One region of the Klebsiella sp. PL-2018 genome, then DNA from elsewhere that is predicted to be linked to it. Evidence: predicted binding sites of a transcription regulator. Region 1 holds the regulator's gene; the other holds the start of a gene.
The links. Region 1 encodes PhoB, which activates phosphate uptake and scavenging genes when phosphate is short. Its sites were predicted from a motif close to CTGTCATAAAACTGNCNNAT; they were not measured.
Positions count from the first base shown of each region.

Region 2: a site for PhoB is predicted at 4,196-4,215, ahead of kdgR (DNA-binding transcriptional regulator KdgR). Genes of this name have one in related genera too.

Region 1 covers NZ_CP077673.1:1,271,467-1,279,486, forward strand. Annotated here, with positions in the region: gene MKleb_RS05945 (TIR domain-containing protein) at 1-338, opposite strand, end outside; gene sbcC (exonuclease subunit SbcC) at 628-3,762, opposite strand; gene sbcD (exonuclease subunit SbcD) at 3,759-4,961, opposite strand; gene phoB (phosphate response regulator transcription factor PhoB) at 5,240-5,929, shown strand; gene phoR (phosphate regulon sensor histidine kinase PhoR) at 5,951-7,240, shown strand; gene brnQ (branched-chain amino acid transporter carrier protein BrnQ) at 7,659-8,020, shown strand, end outside.
Region 2 covers NZ_CP077673.1:2,189,495-2,197,514, forward strand. Annotated here, with positions in the region: gene prc (carboxy terminal-processing peptidase) at 1-1,566, shown strand, start outside; gene htpX (protease HtpX) at 1,803-2,684, shown strand; gene MKleb_RS10185 (MFS transporter) at 2,756-4,129, opposite strand; gene kdgR (DNA-binding transcriptional regulator KdgR) at 4,307-5,098, shown strand; gene MKleb_RS10195 (YobH family protein) at 5,143-5,382, opposite strand; gene mgrB (PhoP/PhoQ regulatory lipoprotein MgrB) at 5,542-5,685, shown strand; gene MKleb_RS10205 (YebO family protein) at 5,760-6,050, shown strand; partial or broken gene MKleb_RS10210 (DUF2627 domain-containing protein) at 6,661-6,806, shown strand; gene cspE (transcription antiterminator/RNA stability regulator CspE) at 6,819-7,028, shown strand; gene ftsI (peptidoglycan glycosyltransferase FtsI) at 7,218-8,020, shown strand, end outside.

The DNA of each region.
Region 1 (8,020 bases):
CTGTAGTAAATCGGCAGCCCCCTTTTTTTACCCTCCTCAATATCCAGATCCGCTCCCCGGGATTCGCCCGGCATGCGCAATATAGCGTCGCAGCGGCTAATGACACGGTGAGCGACCGGATAGAGATATTCCTCGCTAATCGCATCGCCAATTTCCGTTGAACCCGCAGCTTTGGCGATGGGCAGAGCCAGCCATTCGCCGACCACGGGGATATGGCCTTTCTGGTAAACGCGTAGCGCAACCTGGGCCATATTGTTCAGGTTAGCGTCGATAAGTTCCGCGCGATTGTGGGTGCCGCTGCGTACCGGGCCGGCAATCAAAATAAGTAAGCTTTTCATGGTTAAGACCTTCTTAATGGGCCAGAGGGGATGGGACGATGCTGCCGGAGGCAGCAGCACGCCCTCAGAAAAAGTTATGAATGCACGTTTTTGCACGAAATGATGTGGTTAAAATAATAATCACGAATTTTATGCATGATTTCGCCTGAGGCTCATCGTTAAAGCAATGAGTTTAAACTTATCATGCAAATTCGTGCAATATCAAGATTTATCGTGAATGCTGAGCCCGGGCAACGGCGCGACCTCTCCCGTGGGGGAGAGGCTTGAAGACAGGTGCGGAGGGGGAAATTTATTCGACGGCGAAAGCTTTATCGAGACGGCTATAGCCCAGCCCGTTGATTTTTTTAACTTTAATTTGCACAGGAATGCGCTCTTTCATCGCCTCAACGTGGCTGATGACGCCGATAATCTTGCCGCTGGCGTTGAGCGCGTCCAGCGCATCCAGCGCGGTATCCAGGGTTTCGCTGTCCAGAGTGCCGAAGCCCTCATCGAGAAACAGCGAGTCTATCCGCGTTTTATGGCTCACCAGATCGGAGAGCGCCAGCGCCAGCGCGAGGCTCACGAGGAAGCTCTCGCCGCCGGACAGCGTCCGGGTGTCGCGCACCGCGTCCGCCTGCCAGGTATCGACCACTTCCAGCTCCAGGGCGTCGCTGGCTTTGCGTTGCAGCAGATAGCGGCCGTGCAGGCGGTTGAGCTGATGGTTGGCCAGCCACACCAGGTTATCCAGCGTCAGGCCTTGCGCAAACTTACGGAATTTATCGCCCTCTCTGGAGCCGATAAGCGCGTTCAGCCATCCCCAGTCTTCCACTTCCTGCGCAGCGCGTTCCATCTGCTGGCGTAACGACTGCTGACGCTGCTGGTTTTCTGCATTCTGCTTCAGCTGCTGGCGAATCTCTCCCTGACGGGCGCTGTTTTCCCGCAGCAGCGTCGTCAGCTGCTGAAGCTGTTCCTGTACCCGCTCAAGAGGCTGGCTGATATCCGTTTCCGCCGGCGGCTGCTGGCGGTGGCTATCCAGCGCCTCGCGGGCCCGCATCGCCAGCGCCTGATTCTGCTGTAGCGTACTTTCCAGCGTCTGCTTCAGGCGTTCAAGGCGCCGGCGCGCCTCCTCATCGAGCAGCGCGGCGAGAAACGCCTGCTGGTCAGCGAATGGGCTGGCGGCCAGCGCCGCGCTGAACTGCGCTTCGCTCTCTTTCAACTGAGCCTGCTGCTGGCTCTCCTGCTGCCCCAGGGTTTGCCACTGGCTCTGAAGCGCGAGGCAGTCGTCGTGCACCTGGCGCCAGCCGTCCAGCGGCGCGGGTTCCGCCGCTAAGTCCGTTTCCGGCAAGGACTCCAGCAGCGGGGTCAACTGCTGAAGCTGTTCCTGCAGGGCGATCAGTTCGTTCTGTTTGGCCTGCCAGCCGCGGGTCTCGTCTTCCCGCTGCGCCAGCCAGCCTGCGGCCTGCTCTGCTGCCGGTAAACTCAGCGCAAATGCGGCCAGTTCAGCCGCCAGCGCGGCGCTGCGCTGCGCTTGTTCCTGCTGGAGCTGCTGGAGCTGCTGCTGGCACTCCTGCTGCTGGGCCTGCCAGGCCAGACGCTGCTGATGCTGATACAGCCGCTGTTCATGCTCCTGCTGCGCGTTTAGCCAGCCGGGAATGTCATCCTTTGGCGTCAGGTCGATATTTAATCCGGCGATTGTCGCCTGCCAGCGTGAGGTAAGCGCTTGCTCCTGCTGCAGAAGCGATGCTTTCTCGGTGGCCTCTTTCTGCTGCTGCTTAAGCAGGGCGTCCAGCTCGCCGCGTACCAGGGCGCCGGCCTCCGCCAGCTGTTTGACTTCGCGCTCAAGCGCATCGCGCCGCGCCTGATTTACGCCGGGAACCAGCGCCTGATACTCGGCGACGGCCGGATGCTGCGCGGAACCGCAGAGCGGACAGGGGGAACCGGGCTGCAGGCGGGCTCGTTCGGCCTCCAGGCCGGCAATGCGCGCTTCCATTTCGCACAGGGCTTTGACATCGCTAAACTGCTGATTCTTCTCTTTATAGGCCTGACGGCGCTGGGCCAGGGTGGTTTCCAGCCGCTCCTGCTCCTGCTTACTGGCCTGCCCGGCGGCATGAAGCTGTGATAATCGCTGGCTCAGCGGCTGCAGCTGGCCATGCAGGGCCGCGAGCTGCTGGCGCAGAGCGCGCGCCGCGGCGTGCTGCGCGAGGCTGGCGCTGACCTGCTCAGCATCCAGCGCCAGCCCGTCGGGCGGCAGTTCGCCCAGCCGGCGGCTGGTTTCCGCCAGACGCTGCTGCAGAGCGGCTTGCTGCTGCGTATCGCGGGCCTGCTGCTGGAAAGCGGCCCGCCAGCCCGCCAGCGCATTGCCCCATCGCTGGTAGCGGTCGTGCTCTTTTAGCCATGCGGCGAGCGTTTGCTGGTGGTTCTGCAGGCGTTCAGATTGCTGCCGGGCGGCGAGGCGAATCCCCGCCCGCAGCCGCAGTCGTTCATGTAAGCGAGTATTTACTTCTTCTCTCAGATTGCGGGTTTGCGCCAGCGCGGCGGTTTGCTCCTGTTGACGCGTCCACTGCGGGCGTAGCTGCTCCGCGGGCTGGGCATTCAGCAATACGGTAAGCTGCGGTTGCGCCTGCTCCAGCGCAGCCTGCGCTTCGCGTAGCGCGGTTTGAGCCTGCCGATCTTCTGCCGTCAGCTCTGCGCCGCGTACCAGCCACTGACGGGCATTTTGCAGGCGGGTTTGTTCGCTAACCTGCTGTTTTTCTTCATCAGTAAGCGCTTGCAAACTTTGTTGGAGCGCCTGCTGCTGTTCGTCGCTCAGCAGCAGCACGCCGGAGGCCTGGGCCTGAATTTTCTCCAGCTCGACGCGGGCCTGCTTATGCTTTTCAAAGACCTGTGCCGAAATCTGGCCGTAAATCTCGGTGCCGGTCAGCTCCTCCAGCAGCTCGGCGCGCTCTTTCGGTTTCGCGTTCAGGAAGGCGGCGAACTGCCCCTGCGACAGCAGCATCGAGCGGGTGAAGCGGCCATAGTCCAGGCCGGTGAGCGAGGCGGTCAGTTCCAGCTTATCTTTGACCTTATCGGCGAGGATCTTGCCGTCCTCGCAGCGCGCCAGCTCGACGCGCGGAACCTGCAGGTTGCCGTCCGGCTGGTTTCGCGCCCGGTTCTGGCTCCAGAAGGCGCGGTAGGCGATGCCTTTTACCTCAAACTCCACTTCCGCCAGGCATTCGGCGGTGTCGCGGGTCATCAGATCGTTCTGCGATTGCGACACGCTGCTCAGGCGCGGGGTTTCGTGATACAGCGCCAGACAGATTGCATCCAGCAGGGTGGTTTTTCCGGCGCCGGTTGGCCCGGTTATCGCGAACAGTCCGTTGCTGGCGAAGGGCTCAGCGGTGAAATCAATTTTCCATTCGCCTTTGAGTGAGTTGAGGTTTTTCAGGCGTAAGCTGAGTATTTTCACAGGCGATCCTCACCGTTCAGACTATGCAGCGTTTCATTAAAGAGCTGTTCCAGGCGCTGCTGCTGCGTTGCTTCCAGCGTTTCCAGCGCCAGACGGCGGGCGAAGACGTCCTCCACCTGCAGTTCGCTGAGGGTCTCGCGCTGAGCGCCGGCCAGAATGCGATCGCGCTGGGCGCGGCTGCGGCGCACCAGCAGCACTTCTACCGGCAGCGTTTCGGTCTGCGCCTGGATTTTACGTTGGATATCATGCATATATTCGTCGCTGGTGACTTCGATATCCAGCCACGCTGAGGGCTGCTGGTCGTTATTCTGCCATTGGTTTAGCTGTGCGCTAATGCTGGCGAAATCGCCCTTCAGGACCGCCAGCGGCTGGGTGACGGGGACGATAAGCGGCGTGACGTCCGTCAGGCAGCCGTTAGCGAAAGTGACCAGATTGACGCTCTTATTTTTCCCGGTTTCGTCAAAGCTCAGCGGGATGGGCGAACCGCTGTAGCGGATATGTTCGCAGCCGCCGACCACCTGCGCCCGGTGAATGTGGCCGAGCGCGATATAGTCGGCGGGCGGAAAACGGCTCGCCGGGAAGGCGTCCAGCGTACCGATATAGATTTCGCGAACCGCGTCGCTTTTGCTGGCGCCGACGGTGGTTAAATGGCCGCTGGCGATAATCGGCAGCGCCCGGTCGCCGCGCAGTTCGCAGGCCAGCTGGTACTGCTGCTGGTAGTAGTCGCTGATGGCGCTGAGCAGCAGCTGCTGCTTTTCGCCGCCAGAGTGCCCGGCCTGGCTGGTCACCAGCTCACGCGGGCGCAGGAACGGTACCGGACAAAAAATCGCCCCCGGCGTACCGTCGCGCAGCGGCAGGATAAAAGGGGCGTGGCCGGCATTGGCCACCACCGTCGTATTCAGGAAGGCGAGAATGTCTCGCGACTCGTTGAGGGTGGCAACCGAATCGTGGTTTCCCGCCAGCACCACCAGCCGGCAGCGGGTCTGCTGCAGCTGAACGACAAAGCGGTTATACAGCTCGCGCGCGTAGCTCGGCGGTGAGCCGGTATCAAAAATATCGCCCGCAACAATAATGGCATCGACATCATGTTCCTGCGCGCTGGCCAGCAGCCAGTCGAGAAACGCCTGATGTTCGGCGGCGCGACTTTTGCTGTAAAAATTTTGCCCAAGGTGCCAGTCAGAGGTGTGAAGGATGCGCATAGTTGTTCCCTGGAGAAAAAGCGTAAGCGGCATTATATACCCGTCATCCTTCAAGTTGCTTATGCGTTGGCTACGTCCAGCCACCTGGTTACCTGTACTTGTGGGGAGTGAAACCTGAATTATTGAGGGGATAACGCTGCTTTTGGGTGAGTTAAGTCCGTGTCACAATTCGAAATCCGCGTTCATCTGGCGGTCATTTTTTTCATAAATCTGTCATAAATCTGACGCATAATGGCCGCGCACTTCTATACTGATGGCTAAAAAATACAGGGTAAATAATGGCGAGAAGAATTCTGGTCGTTGAAGATGAAGCTCCAATCCGCGAAATGGTTTGCTTTGTTCTGGAGCAAAACGGCTTTCAGCCCGTCGAGGCGGAAGATTTTGACAGCGCGGTCAATCAGCTCAATGAACCCTGGCCTGATTTGATCCTCCTTGACTGGATGCTGCCGGGCGGGTCGGGTCTGCAGTTTATTAAACAGCTCAAGCGTGAAGCGATGACCCGTGATATTCCGGTGGTGATGCTGACCGCCCGCGGCGAAGAGGAAGATCGCGTCCGCGGCCTGGAGACCGGCGCCGATGACTACATCACTAAGCCGTTTTCCCCGAAAGAGCTGGTGGCGCGAATTAAAGCCGTGATGCGGCGCATTTCGCCGATGGCGGTGGAGGAGGTGATTGAAATGCAGGGGCTGAGCCTCGACCCCTCTTCGCATCGCGTCATGACCGGCGAAAATCCGCTGGATATGGGGCCTACGGAGTTTAAATTACTCCACTTCTTCATGACGCACCCGGAGCGAGTCTATAGCCGCGAACAGCTGCTGAATCACGTCTGGGGAACCAACGTTTATGTCGAAGACAGAACGGTAGACGTGCATATTCGCCGTCTGCGCAAAGCGCTGGAACATAGCGGCCATGACCGGATGGTACAAACGGTTCGCGGTACGGGATATCGTTTCTCCGCCCGTTTCTGAATGCTGACAGGAGTGTGAACCGTGCTGGAACGGCTGTCATGGAAAAGGCTGGCGCTTGAGCTTTTCTTGTGTTGTATCCCGGCCCTGATCCTCGGGGCGTTTTTAGGTTACCTGCCGTGGTTTTTATTGGCGGCAGTGACCGGTCTTCTTGTCTGGCATTTCTGGAATCTGATGCGCCTGTCGTGGTGGCTGTGGGTTGATCGCAGCATGACGCCGCCGCCGGGCAGCGGCAGCTGGGAGCCGCTGCTTTACGGACTGCACCAGATGCAGATGCGTAATAAAAAGCGCCGCCGTGAGCTGGGAAGCCTGATTAAGCGCTTTCGCAGCGGGGCGGAGTCTCTGCCGGATGCGGTGGTGCTGACCACCGAAGAAGGGGTGATGTTCTGGTGCAACGGTCTGGCCCAGCAGATCCTGAATCTGCGCTGGCCTGACGATAACGGGCAGAACATCCTTAACCTCTTGCGCTACCCTGAATTTGCCAATTATCTGAAATACCGCGATTTTTCCAAACCGCTCAATCTGGTGCTGAATAACGGCCGTCATCTTGAAATTCGCGTGATGCCCTATAGCGATAAACAGCTGCTGATGGTGGCGCGCGATGTCACGCAGATGCACCAGCTGGAAGGGGCGCGGCGAAACTTTTTCGCCAACGTCAGCCACGAACTGCGCACGCCGTTGACGGTGCTGCAGGGGTATCTGGAGATGATGCAGGAGCAGGTGCTGGAAGGGGGAACGCGCGAAAAAGCATTGCACACCATGCGTGAACAAACCCAGCGCATGGAAGGCCTGGTTAAGCAACTGCTGACGCTGTCGCGAATCGAAGCCGCGCCGGTACTGGCGATGAACGATAAAATCGATGTGCCGATGATGCTGCGGGTGGTCGAGCGCGAGGCGCAAACGCTAAGCCAGCAGAGGCAGGTGCTGCATTTTTCGGTCGATGAATCGCTGAAAGTACTGGGTAATGAAGAACAGCTGCGCAGCGCCATTTCCAACCTGGTCTATAACGCGGTCAACCATACGCCGCCGGGAACGGACATTACCGTAAGCTGGCAGCGCGCGCCGCACGGAGCGTTGTTCAGCGTCGAAGATAACGGGCCGGGCATCGCGCCGGAACATATTCCGCGTCTGACCGAGCGTTTCTACCGGGTGGATAAAGCGCGTTCAAGACAGACCGGCGGCAGCGGTCTGGGGCTGGCGATCGTCAAACACGCCGTCAGCCATCACGATAGCCGCCTCGAAATTGAGAGTACGCTGGGGAAAGGCACCCGCTTTAGCTTCCTGTTACCGGAACGTTTAATTGCCAAAAATTGAGCCCGAGCGGCCGGGTGTCAGAATAACTTGCCAATGACCAGCTTCGGCTGGTCATTTTCCTTTGCAGCGCAATCACAGCTGCGTAATTAACGAACGCTCGCTGCTTTTTTGTTCGCATGATAAGCCAGATGTTTTCTATCCATCAGGTAAATAATTCTACGCATCAAAATAGAGTTAGCATAATCATCTGCTTTTGCGATCCCTCCTTGCTTTAAAACGTTATAAGCGTTTAAATTGCCCCCCTACGGTCGCAGACAGACTGTTTTTGCGTGGTAATTCAAAAAACAATTCTTTTCCACGCCGCTTTGGGAGCATATCCCGCTGAGTTTACTGACAATGGCCGCTGTATCATCCCCAGGGGAAAGGCGCGGTATTTATCCGTTTTTACAACACCACATCCACAGGCTGTAATGAATTTATGACCCATCAGTTAAAATCTCGCGACATCATAGCGTTGGGCTTTATGACCTTCGCGCTGTTTGTCGGCGCAGGCAATATTATCTTCCCCCCAATGGTTGGCTTACAGGCCGGCGAACACGTCTGGAGCGCGGCCATTGGCTTTCTGATTACCGCCGTGGGTCTGCCGGTGCTAACGGTCGTGGCGCTGGCAAAAGTCGGCGGCGGCGTAGAGAGCCTGAGCACGCCGATTGGTAAAGTCGCCGGTATCCTGCTGGCGGTCGTCTGCTATCTGGCCGTAGGGCCGCTGTTCGCGACCCCGCGTACCGCGACCGTCTCTTTTGAGGTGGGGATTGCGCCGCTGACCGGCGACGGCCCGCTGCC
Region 2 (8,020 bases), 920 kb from region 1:
CTGAATGCGCTATGGGATGCCAAGGTGAAGTTTGATCAGCTCAGCCTCAAGCTGGCTGGCAAAGATGATAAAGAGATTCGCGAGACCCTAACCCGTCGCTACAAGTTTGCCATTCGCCGTCTGGCGCAAACCAATAGTGAAGACGTTTTCTCGCTGGCGATGACCGCCTTTGCGCGTGAAATCGACCCGCATACGAACTATCTCTCTCCGCGCAATACCGAACAGTTCAACACCGAAATGAGCCTGTCTCTCGAAGGTATCGGCGCGGTACTGCAGATGGATGACGACTACACGGTGATCAACTCACTGGTGGCCGGTGGTCCTGCGGCGAAGAGTAAATCCATCAGCGTGGGCGACCGTATCGTTGGCGTTGGCCAGCCGGGTAAAGGCATGGTTGATGTCATCGGCTGGCGTCTTGATGATGTCGTGGCGCTGATCAAAGGTCCCAAGGGCAGCAAGGTTCGTCTGGAAATTCTCCCGGCGGGTAAAGGCGCGAAAACGCGGATTGTGACCCTTACGCGCGAACGCATTCGTCTTGAAGACCGCGCGGTTAAGATGTCAGTCAAAACCGTCGGCAAAGAGAAGGTTGGCGTGCTGGATATTCCGGGTTTCTATGTTGGCCTGACGGACGACGTCAAGGTTCAGCTGCAGAAACTGGAGAAACAGAACGTTAGCAGCATCGTTATCGATCTGCGCAGCAACGGCGGCGGGGCGCTGACCGAAGCGGTTTCGCTTTCTGGCCTGTTTATTCCATCCGGCCCGGTTGTCCAGGTTCGCGATAATAACGGTAAGGTGCGTGAAGACAGCGATACCGACGGCGTGGTGTACTACAAAGGCCCGCTGGTGGTGCTGGTCGACCGTTTCAGCGCCTCGGCTTCTGAAATTTTCGCCGCCGCGATGCAGGATTATGGCCGCGCGCTGATCGTCGGTGAGCCGACCTTTGGCAAGGGGACCGTCCAGCAGTATCGTTCGCTGAACCGCATTTACGATCAGATGCTGCGCCCTGACTGGCCGGCGCTGGGGTCCGTACAGTACACCATCCAGAAATTCTACCGTATTAACGGCGGGAGTACTCAGCGCAAGGGTGTGACGCCGGACATCATGATGCCGACCGGAACCGAAGAGCGTGAAACCGGCGAGCAGTATGAAGATAACGCGCTGCCGTGGGATAGCGTCAATGCAGCAACCTTCGTGAAGTATGGTGACCTGACGCCGTTCGGACCCGAGCTGCTGAAGCGCCACGATGCGCGTATCGCCAAGGATCCTGAGTTCCAGTACATCATGAAGGACATTGCTCGCTATAACGCGATGAAAGACAAACGCAACATCGTCTCCCTGAATTACGCGCAGCGTGAAAAGGAGAATGAAGAAGATGATGCGATTCGTCTGGCCCGCGTTAACGATCGCCTGAAACGCGAAGGCAAGCCGCTACTGAAAAAACTGGAAGATCTGCCGAAGGATTACCAGGAGCCTGACCCGTATCTTGATGAAACGGTTCATATTGCGCTCGACCTGGCCCATGAGGAAAAGGATCGGCCAGCGGTCGAGCCGCCGGCCAGTAAATAATCCCCCAACGGGCACACTAAGTTGTGCCCGTTTTCTTTCTCGCCTTTCCCAACGTTCATTGCCTGATTTCAACAAAATGTCAACGCTTTTGCCCAGCGTCAGCAATATGCTACAAAATGTAAAGTTGTGTCTTTCTCGTGACTTAGCGGGGCCTGATGGTTGAAAATTGGCGTTCTACCCATACCATGTGGGTAATCGCATAGTGCGTTTTGTTAAATCGAGGTTAAAAGAAAATTATGATGCGAATCGCGCTTTTCCTGCTGACCAACCTGGCAGTGATGGTGGTGTTCGGGCTGGTGCTGAGCCTGACGGGAATTCAGTCAAGCAGCATGACCGGGCTGCTGATCATGGCCCTGTTGTTTGGTTTCGGCGGCTCAATCGTTTCGCTGCTGATGTCGAAATGGATGGCGCTGAAATCGGTGGGTGGGGAAGTCATTGAGCAGCCGCGTAACGAAACCGAGCGCTGGCTGATGAATACCGTCGCGCAGCAGGCGCGCCAGGCGGGCATCGCTATGCCGCAGGTCGCTATCTACCATGCGCCGGATATTAACGCCTTCGCGACCGGCGCGCGCCGCGATGCGTCGCTGGTGGCGGTCAGTACCGGGCTGCTGCAGAACATGAGCCGTGATGAAGCGGAAGCGGTTATCGCCCATGAGATTAGCCACATCGCCAACGGTGATATGGTCACCATGACGCTGATCCAGGGGGTAGTGAACACCTTCGTTATCTTTATCTCGCGCGTTATCGCGCAGATTGCGGCGGGCTTCCTCGGCGGCAACCGCGATGAAGGTGAAAGCAGCAACGGCAACCCGCTGATCTACTTTGCGGTCGCCACGGTGCTGGAGCTGGTATTTGGTATTCTGGCCAGCATCATCACTATGTGGTTCTCCCGCTACCGCGAGTTCCATGCGGACGCCGGTTCAGCGAAGCTGGTAGGGCGTGAGAAAATGATCGCCGCGCTGCAGCGGCTGAAAACCAGCTATGAGCCGCAGGAGGCCAGCAGCATGATGGCGTTCTGCATTAACGGCAAAGCGAAATCCATGAGCGAGCTGTTTATGACTCACCCGCCGCTGGATAAACGTATTGAAGCCCTGCGCAGCGGCGAATACCTGAAATAACCGTCGCGCCTGGCCCTGAAAACAAAAATCCGCAACCTTCGGGCTGCGGATTTTTTTATGCCGGTTTTGCGTTACAGCCTGACGCGCGGCTGCGTGACGCGTAGCCCGCTGACGGCGGCCGCGACGACGGCAAACGTTCCGGCCAGCAGAAGGGCGGTGTGGGTTCCGCTATCGCCCAGCAGGTTAAACAGCAGCGCCACCAGCGCGGCGCCAGTGCTCTGTCCAAGCAGGCGCGCGGTCCCCAGCATGCCGCTTGCGCCGCCGCTGCGATGAGCCGGCGCTGACGAGACGATGGTGTGATTGTTGGGGGACTGGAACAGACCAAAGCCCGCGCCGCAGAGCGCCATTCGCCAGATAATATCCAGGTCCGACGGCGCGGAGGGCAGTAAAGCCAGGCCGAACAGGCCGCAGGCCATGATGATTAGACCCATCGCGCCCAGCAGCCCGGCGTGAACTTTCTCAATCAAATATCCCGCCAGCGGCGCCATGACCATAGTGGCCAGCGGCCACGGCGTCAGGAGCAGACCGGTTTCCACCTCGCTACGCCCCATCATTGACTGCAGGAAGAACGGCAGCGAAACCATCGCCAGCATCTGGGCGCAAAAAGAGCATATCGACGTACAAATTGACAGAGAGAATAGCGGAATGCGCAGCAGGTCAACCGGCAGCAGGGGGACCGGCATTTTGAGCTGGCGGCGGACAAAAAAGAACCCGACGACCAGCATGGCCATAACCTCCGCCGCAACCAGCGCGCCTGACTGGCCCTGAGCGAACCCGCCGAGGGCGGTAATCAGTAAGCCAAAAGTGAGGGCATTCATGATGGCGCTCGGCAGGTCGAAGCGGGTAACCTTGCTGCGGCCGGTGTTAGCTGGCAGATAGCGCATCGCGAGAAGCAGTGAAATAATCCCCAGCGGAACGTTAATCAGAAACAGCCATTGCCATGAAGCCATTGAGAGAATCGCGGCGGCGATGGTCGGCCCCGCCGCGGAGGAGACGGCCACCACGAAAGAGTTGATCCCCATCCCGCGGCCGAGAAAGCGCTGAGGATAAATCAGGCGAATCAGCGCGGTGTTAACGCTCATCAGCGCCGCGCCGCCGAGCCCCTGCGCCACGCGCGCCAGGGTCAGCATTTCCAGGCTTCTGGAGAGCGCGCAGGCCAGTGACGTGAAGGTAAAAAGCACCAGGCCGATTTTATAAATACGCCGGTAGCCGACCATATCGCCGAGGAAAGAGAGCGGCAGCAGCGCGATAACGATAGCAATTTGGTAGGCATTAACTATCCAGATTGAAGAGGCCGGGGATGCGTTTAAATCGCTGGCGATGGTCGGCAGGGCGACGTTGGCGATAGCGCCGTCCAGCACCGCCATCGCCAGGCCTAATACAATGGTCAGAATGGCGCCGTAACGCTGCGGTAAAGGCAGCCCATCGGAGATGTTTTTATCCATGTGAAGTCTGTATCTTATCGGGAACTATTAACTGGTTAATAATTTTAGCATTGATTATTCAGCGGCATGTCGCAGATTTGTAACGAATCGGCAGAAGAACGATTGCGGGTAACGGGATGCGAATTTATAATAAAAACCGGTTCTAATTTTTATAAAACAGTTGCGATGAGGTGATAAATGGCAGTTGCAGATTTGGATAAACAGCCAGATTCTGTCTCTTCGGTATTGAAGGTTTTTGGCATTCTGCAGGCGCTTGGCGAAGAGCGTGAAATTGGCATTACCGAACTGTCCCAGCGCGTCATGATGTCAAAAAGCACCGTTTATCGCTTTTTGCAGACCATGAAATCGCTGGGATACGTAGCTCAGGAAGGTGAGTCCGAGAAATATTCTCTGACCCTGAAACTCTTCGAACTTGGCGCGCGGGCTTTGCAGAACGTTGATTTGGTGCGCAGCGCTGATATTCAGATGCGCGAGCTTTCACGCCTGACGAAAGAGACCGTCCACCTGGGCGCCCTGGATGAAGACAGCATTGTTTACATCCACAAAATCGACTCAATGTACAATTTGCGCATGTATTCGCGCATCGGGCGTCGTAACCCGCTGTACAGCACCGCGATCGGTAAAGTGCTGCTGGCCTGGCGCGATCGTGCCGAGGTTGAGCAGATTCTGGAAGGGGTGGAGTACAAACGCAGCACCGACCGAACTATCACCAGCACCGAAGAGCTGCTGGCGGTTCTCGATAAGGTCCGCGAGCAGGGGTATGGCGAAGATAACGAAGAGCAGGAAGAGGGACTGCGCTGCATCGGGGTTCCGGTTTTCGACCGCTTCGGCGTGGTTATCGCGGGCCTGAGTATCTCTTTCCCGACGCTGCGTTTCTCGGAAGAGCGCCTGAACGAGTACGTGGCGATGCTGCACACGGCGGCGCGTAAAATTTCAGAACAGATGGGCTACAACGATTATCCGTTCTGACCTTGTGCGTAAATCGGGCTACAGCGTCTGTAGCCCGATCGTGACTAGCCGTTATCAACAACCGTGGCGCTTTTTCGCAGGATAGGGCAATCGGTAATGCCGATAATACCGCTGCTGGAATGAACATATTGTGCGGTACTGATGCCGCGAGCCGTGAGATATTTACACTGCAATCCCAGCCCCCCGGCATTCTCACTGCTGCCCATTAATACGCCGTAGCCGCTTAATAATACGCCAATCCACAAGATAGCCAGCACCACAATGGTACGAATGATCAATCGCATTGTTGCCTCATTATTTGTATTATCCTTGCGTCCATTCTGGCATGAACATCGTTTGAAACAAGTCTATGATTCCTAAACTTGCCTTTCGTATTACAGTTAGCCGCGGTTTAAGAAGGTCATGTTATCCTGGCGACATCTGGTACTGATGCGGAGTGTGGAGTGAAAAAATTACGCTGGGTTTTGCTGATAGTCATCATCGCAGGTTGTTTACTGCTATGGACTCAGATGCTTAACGTAATGTGCGATCAGGATGTACAGTTCTTCAGCGGCATCTGCACTATCAATAAATTTATTCCCTGGTAAGACATTTTTAATATGACTGATTTTCTTCTGCCGCGCGGGTGGTAGAATAAACGCCTTCTCTTTGAGGTGGTGAAATGAGTGAGTTACTAAATCCTGGGATTGTAAGCCTGGCATCCGTGGCGCTTTCAGTTGTGCTGTTGCTTGTCGGCCTGTTGTTATGGTTTTTTGTTAATCGCGCCAGCTCGCGCGCTAATGAGCAGATAGCGCTGCTGCAGGCGCTGCTGGATCAGCAAAAGCGGCAAAACGCGCTGCTGCGCCGTCTCTGCGAGGCCAATGAGCCAGAGAAGGAGAGTGCCGCAGAACCTTCCATCGCCGAGAAGGGGAAAGGCGACGACGACTTCATTCGTCTGGTCGCAGAGCGCTAATCTGATTGTCAGGTGTACATCGTGACGGTGTGCGCCTGTATCTCCCCCGGTGTATAACGTATCCTTATCGATAAATTCTCTTCCGAACGTAAACCTGCCCACCGGCAAGCGGAGGCGGCGCGTTTATGCTCTCTTTAATTAGTTTGTTTAATTCATCAAATAAAAGAACAGGAAAGACCTGACTGTCATCAGGCGTTCATTATTGCGATGAAGTATAGACAATATTTTAAGTACTTCAATTAACGCGCTTCGATATTATGCCATGGGCCTGTAAAGCAATTTTTCAACTATCGATATGAGCTTTTAAATGCATCTTTATGCAATGCTTTCTGACTCCCCCTAAAATTGGCAGCTTGGCTCTACGCGGGGCCCGGCAAGCTGAAGTCATTGAGCAATGGCGGATAAACTCCCAGGCAGGGGGCCGTCTCAGCGGCGCCAGCGCGGAGGGAGAAGGATAAGCCAGAGGAAGCAAAGTCGCATAAATGTGCAGGTGATCAAATGATTCCCTTATAATTTGTGCGAGCGATCGAGAGCCGTCTAAAAATGGCTTGCCATTATTTACGTAGTATGTGATAACACGTTTCGGGTTAAACGAGGTACAGTTCTGTTTATGTGTGGCATTTTCAGTAAAGAAGTCCTGAGTAAACACGTTGTCGTTGAATACCGCTTCTCTGCCGAACCTTATATTAGTGCCTCATGCAGTCATGTGTCAGTTTTATCTATGTAAGTGCCCCACGGGCGAAGAAAACAGTCTAAGGAATTTTGCAAATGGCAAAGATTAAAGGTCAAGTTAAGTGGTTCAACGAGTCTAAAGGTTTTGGCTTCATTACTCCGGCTGATGGCAGCAAAGATGTGTTCGTACACTTCTCCGCTATCCAGGGTAACGGCTTCAAAACTCTGGCTGAAGGCCAGAACGTTGAGTTCGAAATTCAGGACGGCCAGAAAGGTCCAGCTGCAGTTAACGTAACTGCTATCTGATTTAGACCACTGAATCTTGTAAGAAAGCCTCGCAGCCGCGGGGCTTTTTAGTCTTTATTGCAAATCATGTCATTTTTCCTCCCTCTGTTGCGCTTTGTTGCAAAACAACATCCTTATTAGCACTGTTTAGCAACCTGTTTTGTATATATCTGTTAAATCAGGTGGTTGCAAAATAATGATGGAGCTAAGGTGCAAAAGAACAAACTTAAGTCAGCCGCCAACTTTACCCCTCTGCGGTTTGGGTTGTTATGCGTGGCCATTCTTTGCTGTATGGGTCTGCTGCTGGCCCGGGTAGGCTGGCTGCAAATTGTCTCTCCCGACAATTTGGTTAAACAAGAAGATATGCGCTCCTTGCGCGAAGAGCCTATCGACGTGCAGCGCGGCATGATTAGCGATCGCGAGGGCCGCCCGCTGGCGGTTAGCGTGCCGGTGAGCGCCATCTGGATCGATCCGCAAACAACTCTCGCAAAAGGCGGCGTCGGATATGGCCCGCGCTGGCAGGCGATGGCGCAAGCTTTACACCTCAACCTTAGCGAGCTTGCCCATCGCGTGCAGGCGCATCCTCATGCGCGTTTTCTCTATCTGGCGCGCCAGATAAACCCGGAGCAGGCGGAGTGGATCGACAAGCTGCACCTGCCGGGGATTAATCTGCGCGATGAGTCGCGTCGTTTTTATCCCGCGGGGCACGTTGCGGCTAATCTGCTGGGCTTTACCAATATCGATAATCAAGGAATCGAGGGGGTAGAGAAAAGCTTTAATGCCCAGCTAACCGGTCAGCCCGGGCGTCGCCTGGTGCGCAAAGACCGGCACGGCAACGTCATCGAAAATATCACCGAAGTCCCGGCGGTCCCGGCCCACAATTTGCAGCTCAGTATCGATGAGCGTCTGCAAACGGTGACCGAGGACGCGCTGGATAACGCCGTGCGCTGGAACAAAGCGGAATCAGGGGCGGCGGTATTAATTAAAATTGATACCGGGGAAATCCTGTCGAT